2 regions of the Janibacter sp. CX7 genome follow, and region 1 is predicted to be linked to the other one. Evidence: predicted binding sites of a transcription regulator. Region 1 holds the regulator's gene; the other holds the start of a gene.
The links. The regulator LexA, encoded in region 1, represses DNA repair genes until DNA is damaged. The targets are predictions, from matches to a motif close to TCGAACANNTGTTCGA.

Region 2: a site for LexA is predicted at 1,399-1,414, ahead of NMQ01_RS06760 (DUF6504 family protein). Genes of this name have one in related genera too.

What each region holds. Positions count from the first base shown of each region.
Region 1 covers NZ_CP101464.1:1,145,806-1,149,994, reverse strand. The annotation lists gene nrdR (transcriptional regulator NrdR) at 1-377, opposite strand, end outside; gene NMQ01_RS05645 (LysM peptidoglycan-binding domain-containing protein) at 662-1,048, opposite strand; gene lexA (transcriptional repressor LexA) at 1,253-2,002, shown strand; gene NMQ01_RS05635 (NAD-dependent protein deacetylase) at 1,977-2,837, opposite strand; gene NMQ01_RS05630 (LysR family transcriptional regulator) at 2,879-3,793, shown strand; gene NMQ01_RS05625 (ABC transporter ATP-binding protein) at 3,723-4,189, opposite strand, start outside.
Region 2 covers NZ_CP101464.1:1,379,720-1,383,908, forward strand. The annotation lists gene NMQ01_RS06750 (Rv2175c family DNA-binding protein) at 1-179, shown strand, start outside; gene NMQ01_RS06755 (polyprenyl synthetase family protein) at 183-1,268, opposite strand; gene NMQ01_RS06760 (DUF6504 family protein) at 1,430-1,747, shown strand; gene NMQ01_RS06765 (SAV_6107 family HEPN domain-containing protein) at 1,754-2,263, shown strand; gene NMQ01_RS06770 (DNA polymerase III subunit alpha) at 2,260-4,189, shown strand, end outside.

The sequences.
Region 1 (4,189 bases):
GACGCGAAGCGCAGGTACGCGACCTCGTCGAGCTCGCGCAGCGGCGGCAGGATCGCCATGCCCACCTCGTGGGCGTCGATCTCGGCGCTGCCCTGCGAGCGGATGCTCTCCTCCACGCGCTGGGCGAGGATGGCGAGCTGGTCCTCGGTGACCGGGCGGCCCTGGCAGGCCTTGCGGACACCGGCGAGCACCTTGGCCCGGCTGAAGGGCTCGGCCGCACCCGAGCGCTTGGTGACGGTCAGGCTGGCGCTCTCCAGGGTGGTGAAGCGCCGGCTGCACTCGGGGCACTGACGGCGGCGCCGGATGGCGCTGCCGTCCTCCGTCGTGCGGCTGTCGATGACCCGGGAGTCGGTGTGACGGCAGAACGGGCAGTGCACGCCGTGCTCCCTTCGCTCGTGCGTCCTGTGGACGGTGCGGTGGACGAGTCTGGGGATGGAACCCCATCACCTGTGGAGAACTGGCCCCATCCTGTGCACTAGATGTGGACGAATGACAACCGTGTAACCACTAGATGTAGTGACCATTAGAACCCTCCGTGAGCCTCGACGCAAGTCCCCCACGTGAACCGTCGACGAACGGCACATCGGCCGCCCCCGCATGCTGCGGAGGCGGCCGATGGCTGGCCCGGGCCGGGTCGAAGGGCCCGGGTGTCAGGGGCGCCTCACGGCGCGGGGATGGTGAGCACCTGGCCCGCGTGGACGTGGCTCGTCGACAGGTCGTTGGTCACCTGGAGGCGGGCGACCGCCTCGCGGGTGGGCAGCTGGGAGAGCTCGGCCTCGGCGATCTGCCCGAGGGTCTGCCCCGGCTCGACGGTCACCTGCTGCGGGGTGGTCGCCGGACCGCCGAAGGCGACCGTGGCGCCGGCGACGCTCGCGACGAGCATGGTGGTCACGGTGATCGCCAGGCGCCCACGACGGGTCAGGCGAAGGGAGGTCGTCGCACGCTCCGGGACGGCGTCGCCGGTGGGCACGGAGACGAGGTGACGCGAGCGCGCGGGGCGCGCCGGGTGCACGTCGATGCGGGCGGGGGCGGCGGTGAGAGCGGTCATGCGGTCCTCCTCGTGGCGGCTCTGTCGAACCGGTGTTCGATAGAACGTCTGTACGATGTCTAGCACGGGTGTTCGAAGGAAATCAACAACACGCTCGAACAGATGTTTGAAATGCCTGTTCGATCGGCCTACTGTCGGTCACAGCGAGAAGTTGACCAGCGACCACCGACAACGGTGTCGCGGCGGACGCACGAAGGGGTCGAGATGGGCGACGAGGACAACATCCACCAGCTCCCGCAGCGGGACACCGGCGACGGGCTGACCGTGCGCCAGCGCAAGGTGCTCGAGGTGATCCGCAATGCCGTCGCCACCCGCGGCTACCCGCCGAGCCTGCGCGAGATCGGCGAGCTCGTGGGCCTCACCTCCCCCAGTTCGGTCGCCCACCAGCTCTCCTCCCTGGAGCGCAAGGGCTACCTGCGTCGCGACCCCAACCGCCCCCGCGCGATCGAGGTCATCTCCCCCGACGACCAGCCCTCCCCGACCGACCCCGGGTCGGTCGCTGACATGGCCGGCATGCGCGGCGGCGCGAGCCCCGACGACGAGCCCGTCGACCCGACCGGCTCCGGCGACGAGCGCCCCGAGGCGAGCTACGTGCCCGTCCTGGGTCAGATCGCCGCCGGCGTCCCGATCACCGCCGAGGAGGTCGTCGACGACGTCTTCCCGCTGCCGAAGCAGATCGTCGGCGAGGGCTCGCTCTTCCTGCTCAAGGTCGTCGGTGACTCGATGATCGACGCCGCGATCTGCGACGGCGACTGGGTCGTCGTGCGGCAGCAGCCGAGCGCGGACAACGGCGACATCGTCGCGGCGATGCTCGACAACGAGGCGACGGTCAAGACCTTCAAGCGCAAGGACGGCCACGTGTGGCTGCTCCCCCACAACCCCGCCTTCGACCCCATCGACGGCGACCACGCGACGATCCTCGGCAAGGTCACCGCGGTGCTGCGGCGTCTCTGACGCCTACCTCCGCGAGGTCGACGAGGGAGCGAAGGGAGTCCCCCAGCTCCCCGTCGACGCGGTGGTCGACGAGGTCGTCGCCGCGGGTGGGACCGCGGGTGATGAGCGAGACCGGGATCCCGCGCTTCGCGGCGTGCCGCACGAAGCGCAGCCCCGACATCACCTGCAGCGAGCTGCCGAGCACGAGCAGGCTCGGCGCCGCGTCGACGAGGTCGAAGCAGTGCTGCACGAGCGGCTTGGCGACCGCTCCGCCGAAGAAGACGACGTCCGGCTTGAGCATGTCGGTCCCGCACCGCTCGCACTCCGGTGCGACGAAGCGCTCGACGTCGACGGTCTCGAGCCGCACGTCGCCGTCCGGCCGGATCTCGTCGCTGTCGACGTCGAAGCCGGGGTTCTGCGCCGCCATCCGGGCATCGAGGGTGGGTCGGTCGATGCGCGCCCCGCAGGTCAGGCAGACGACCTCGACGAGGTTGCCGTGCAGCTCGACGACGTCGCGGGTCCCGGCGGCCTGGTGCAGGCCGTCGACGTTCTGCGTGATGACCGGCCCCACCGCCCCGAGCTCCTGCAGGCGGGTCACGAGACGGTGCGCGGCGTTGGGCCGCGCCGCGTGGAACCGCCGCCACCCGACGAAGCTGCGCGCCCAGTAGCGCTGTCGCGCCGAGCTGCTCCCGACGAACTCCGACAGGTGCATCGGGGTCACTCGCCGCGTCCCGTCCGGGCCCCGGTAGTCGGGGATCCCGCTCTCGGTCGACATGCCGGCCCCGGTGAGCACGAGGGCCGGCCCATGGCGCAGCACCCTCGCGATCTGCTCGACCCGATCGACGTCGTCTGGCATGCCTCGATCCTAGGTCGGCGCGACGACCTACGATGGGCCCCATGATCGACGCCGCTGGGCTGCGCGTGATGCGGGCCATCGCCGATGAGGGCAGCTTCACCGCCGCTGCCCTCGCGCTCGGCTACTCGCAGCCCGCGGTCTCCCAGATGGTCAAGCGCCTCGAGCAGCGCACCGGCACCGTCCTCGTCGAAAAGGTCGGTCGCTCCGTTCGGCTCACCGAGGCCGGCGCCGTCCTCGCCCGCCACGCCACCCCCGTGCTCGCCGCTCTCGACGCCGCCGAGGAGGAGGTCGCCGCGATCGCCGGGCTGCGCTCGGGTCGGGTGCGGCTCATGGCCTTCCCGTCGTCGTCGGTGACGCTCGTCCCCCGCGCCCTGGCGGCGGTCCGCGCCGAGCACCCCGACCTGTCCGTGCAGTTCACCGAGGCCGAGCCGCCGGAGTCGCTCGCGGCCCTGCGGGCCGGCGAGGTCGACCTCGCCGTCGCCTTCTCCTACGACGGCAGCGAACTGGCCCGGGGCGAGGACCTCGAGGGCTTCGTCGTGCACCCGCTGCTCGACGAGGAGGTGCGCGTGGCCCTGCCGCGCCACCACCCGCTCGCCGACCACGAGGTCGTCTCGATGACCGACCTCACCGACGACGAGTGGATCGCCGGCTGCGCCCGCTGCCGGGGCCACCTGCTCAAGATCGCCCACGACGCCGGCTTCGCGCCCAAGGTCGCCTTCGAGACCGAGGACTACGTCGCCGTCCAGGGTTTCGTCGCCGCCGGTCTGGGCGTCGCCCTGATCCCCGACCTCATCCGGGCGGCGACGTCCAACGACGACGTCGTCATCCGCCCCCTCGACCCGCAGACCCGGCGCCGGATCCACGTCGTGACGACGGAGGACCTGCTCAAGGTGCCGGCAGTGGCGACGACGCTCGAGGCGCTGACCGCGGCGGCCGAGACGTCACTGCCGGCGTAGGCACCGTCCAGTCGCGCCACTGCGCGAGGATCTCCTGCGGCCGGTCCGAGGCCACGATCACCACGCCCGGGTAGTCCTCGAGCAGCCGGCGCAGCAGCGCTCTCCCCTGAGTGCCCAGGTCGTCGTCGACGTGCTCCAGCAGGAGCAGCGCCGGCTCGCCGAGCATGGCGCGCGCCAGGTGCAGCCGGGCCCGCTCGTGCCGGGTGAGCGGCTCCCCACCCCGACGAAGGGAGGTCCGCTCCCCCTCGGGGAGAGCAGCCACCCGCTCCGCGAGACCGACTGCCGCCAGGGCCGAAGTGCCCTCCTCCGCCGGGAGGTCGGGTCGGCGGTAGCGCACCGCCCGGGAGATCGGGCCACGCTCGAGCCGGGCCCCGGCCGCAGCATGGCCGATCCGGC
Region 2 (4,189 bases), 230 kb from region 1:
CGCTGCCGGAGCTCGCGGGGACCTTCACCGTCCTGTCGGACCATGCCTTCGCCGACGACGAGATCGTCGAGTGGATGTTTGCCCACGACGACACGCTGCCCGGTGGGTCGACCCCGATCGCGGCGATCCGCGCCGGCTTCAAGACCGAGGTGCGCCGCCGGGCGATGGAGGAGGCCTAGGCCTCAGGTGGCGCGGGCCGTCGTCGCGTCGACGAGCTCGGCGAGCACCTCGCGGGCCTCGTCGGCGATGCCGGTGGCCTGCTCGAGCGCATCGCGTGCGACCTGTGCGCCCTCGGCGATGTCGCGCTCGACGGCGTCGAGCGCACCCGTGGCGACGATGAGCTCGCGGAAGGCCTCGACCTCGTCGGTGCCCAGGTCCGGCGCGCCGAGCCACTGGTCGACCCGGGTCGCGGTGACGTCGTCGCCACCGGCGAGGGTGTGCGCGATGAGGACGGTGCGCTTGCCCTCGCGCAGGTCGTCGCCGGCGGGCTTGCCGGTGACCTCCGGGTCGCCGAAGACGCCGAGCACGTCGTCGCGCAGCTGGAAGGCCTCGCCGAGCGCCAGGCCGTAGCGGGAGAGGGCGGCGAGGTCGTCGGCGCTCGCGCCGCCGGCGGTCGCACCGATGAGCAGGGGGTGCTCGATGGAGTACTTCGCGCTCTTGTAGCGGATGACCTTGCGGGCCCACTCGATGCGCTCGTCGTCGGCGAGGTCGTGCCACGGGCGCATCGAGGTGACGATGTCGAGGAACTGCCCTCCCATGAGCTGGCCGCGCATCCGCTCGAAGACCGGACGGGCGGCGGCGAGGGCCGCGGTCGGCAGCCCGCTGTCGGCGTAGAGATCGTCGCACCAGCCGAGGCAGAGGTTGCCGGCGAGGATCGCGCCGGCGGTGCCGAAGCGCTCGGGGTCGCCGTGCCAGGCCCGCTCGGCGTGGGAGCGGGCGAGGGCGCGGTGCAGCGCCGGCTGGCCGCGTCGGGTCTCGCTGTCGTCCATGACGTCGTCGTGGATGAGCGCGGCGGCCTGGAAGAGCTCCATCGACGCCGCGAGGGTGATCGCCCCGTCGTCGTCGGGCTGCCCGGCGGCCCGCCAGCCCCAGTAGGCGAAGCCGGCGCGCAGCCGCTTGCCGCCCTGCAGCAGGCTACGGACGGGGGTGGTCAGGTCGACGACGTCGGGCCCGATCTCGGCGAGCTCGCCGCCCCAGCGGTCGAGCTCGGTGTCGATGCGGGCCTGGACGCGCGAGCGCAGGTCGGCGCGGTCCAGCGGGTGCGGCACGGGGGCTCCAGTGACGAAGGGGGCGGGGCGGGTGTCGGTGGTCCGTGGTCGGATCACCGGGTCGCGACCAGCCTACGTCGGGCGGGGTGGCCGGGGTTGACGGGGTGTCGGCACCCCGGGCTACTGTTGTTCGAACAGGTGTTCGAGCAGAAGGAGTGGTCATGGTCAGGCTCGTCGAGGAGGCCATCGAGGTGCGGGTGGGCGACCCGCAGCCGGCGGGTGGCGCAGCCCCCGAGCAGTTCCTGTGGCGGGGGCGGCTCTACCGGGTGACGGAGGTCGTCGACCACTGGCAGGAGCGGCACGCGTGGTGGCGCTCGACCGGTGAGAGGGCGCTCGCGCAGGTCCCGCTCGCCCGTGAGGTGTGGCGGGTGAGCGCCCAGCGGGGCCGCGCGAGCAGCCCGGGCGTCTACGACCTCGGGGTCGACGGCGACGGCACGTCGGGCGGGGCCGGCTGGCTCCTTCTGCGGACCCAGGACTGAGGCGCGATGGCTGCCGTCCCCGTCCTGCACCCCGAGCGCCTCGACGCCGCGCTCGACCTGCTCGCCGCCGCCGGCGAGAGTCTCGCGACCGCGCACATGGCCCGCACCGTCGCCGGGCGCAGCGCCGGCACCAAGCTCGCCGTGCTGCGGGCGGCCGCCGCGGTCCTCACCGTCCGGGGGAGGCCCGCCCCGGCGGAGTCGCCCGGGCACGGCGCCGGTGGGACCACCCGTGGCCCGGTCGACGTGTGGCGCCTGCTGCCGCGGGTCGCGCCCGAGCTGACCGAGTGGGCCGACTTCTTCGCGACCGTCCTGCCCGAGGGCGGCGCCCGCCCCGGCGTCGGGGCGGCCGGGCCGATGAGCGTGCGCGAGGTCGACGACCTGCTGCGCCAGGGCGAGGACTTCGTGCGGATCGCGGCGGGCACCCTCGGGCTGCCCCCGGTCCGGGTCACCGCCGACCTCGTCGCCATCCCCCCGTCGCACGACCTCGAGGACATGCGAAGGGGGGAGGCCGGGTGAGCTTCGCCCACCTGCACGTGGCGTCGGGCTTCTCCCTTCGTCATGGCACGACGACACCGGAGGACCTCGTGGCCCGGGCCGCGGAGCTCGGGCAGCCGGCGCTCGCCCTCACCGACCGCGACGGGCTCTACGGGGCGGTGCGGTTCGTCCGGGCGGCGACCGCCGCAGGCATCGCGCCGGTGCTCGGGGTCGACCTCGCCGTCGACGGCGGGGGCCGGGCCCCGGCAGGTGCCCGACGCACCCCGGTGCGCGGCGGTGCGCAGGTCGACCCGCGCCACCCCCGGGTCACCGTGCTCGCCCGTGGTGCCGGCGCCGGGGTGCCGCACGGGGTCGGCTGGGCACGGCTGTGCCGGCTCGTCAGCGAGGTGCACCTCACGGGGGAGCGCGGCGAGGCCGTGGCGACCGCGGCGATGATCGCCCGGCACGCCGCTTCGCCCGGACCCGACGAGCCCGCGCCGCTCCTCGTCCTGCTCGGCCCGACCTCCGACGTCGGCGCCGCGCTGCTCGCCCGCCGGCCCGACCTCGCCCGCGAGCGGCTGCGCGCCTGGCAGCGGCTGCTGCCGCCGGGCGCCATGGCGATCGAGGTCGTCGACCACGGCGGCCCGCCGGGCACACCGGCCTCGACCGGGCACGCGGCCCACCTGCTCGGGCTCGCCGATGCCTGCGGGGTCCCGGCCGTGCTCACCGCCGCCGTGCGGCACCTGCACCCGCAGGACGCGGCGACCGCCGACGTCCTCGACGCGACCCGCCGCCTCGTCGTCCTCGACACCCGCCACCTCGACCGGGTGACGACGGCCGGGCACCTCGCCGACGACGCGACGATGGCCGCGCGCGCCGAGCGGGTCGCGGCCGTCCTCGGCGGGGGTGCCGGTGGCTTCGCCTGCGCCAGCCCCCGGCAGCGGGCCGCGGCGCTGCTCGAGGAGACGGCCCGCACGGCGATGGCGTGCGCGCTCGACGACCGCCGCGACCTCGGCATCGGCCGGGTGCACCTGCCCGAGGCGCGCGTCCTCGGGCTGCGCCCCGACGAGGACCCGCAGGCGGTGCTCGCGCAGCGCTGCCGGGCGGCCATCGGCGAGCGCTACCCCGACGCGTCGCCGGCGGTGCTGCGGCAGGTGGAGGAGCGTCTGGCCGACGAGCTCGACGTCGTCGAGGCGCTGGGCTACCCGACCTACTTCCTCACCGTCGCCGAGGTCGTCGACATCATCACCGGCGCGGGGGTGCGGGTCGCCGCCCGTGGCTCCGGCGCCGGCAGCCTGGTCAACCACCTGCTCGGCATCAGCGCGATCGACCCGATCCGGCACGACCTGCTCATGGAGCGCTTCTGCTCGCCGCTGCGGGCCGAGCTGCCCGACATCGACATCGACGTCGAGTCGGCCCGCCGCACCGAGATGTATGAGCTGATCCTGCAGCGCTTCGGCCGCGACCGGGTGACGTGCGTGTCGATGATGGACACCTACAAGGCGCGGCACGCGATCCGCGACGTCGGCGCCGCGCTCGGCGTGCCGCCGGCCGAGGTCGACGAGATCGCCAAGGCCTTCCCGCACATCCGGGCCAAGGACGTGCGTTCGGCGATGGCCGAGCTGCCCGAGCTGCGCACCCGCAGCCTCGACGGCGGGCGCCTCACGACGCTCTTCGACCTCGTCGAGCGGCTCGACGGGCTGCCCCGGCACATCGCCCTGCACCCGTGCGGGGTGGTCCTGTCCGACGGCGGGCTGCTCGACCGCACCCCGGTCGAGTCGAGCTGGCTGGGCTTCCCGATGAGCCAGTTCGACAAGGACGACGTCGAGGCGCTCGGGCTGCTCAAGCTCGACGTCCTCGGCATCCGGATGCAGTCGGCGATGGCGCACGCCGTCGGCGAGGTCGAGCGGGTCACGGGGGAGCGGGTCGACCTCGACGACCGGTCCGACGTGCCCCTCGACGACCCGG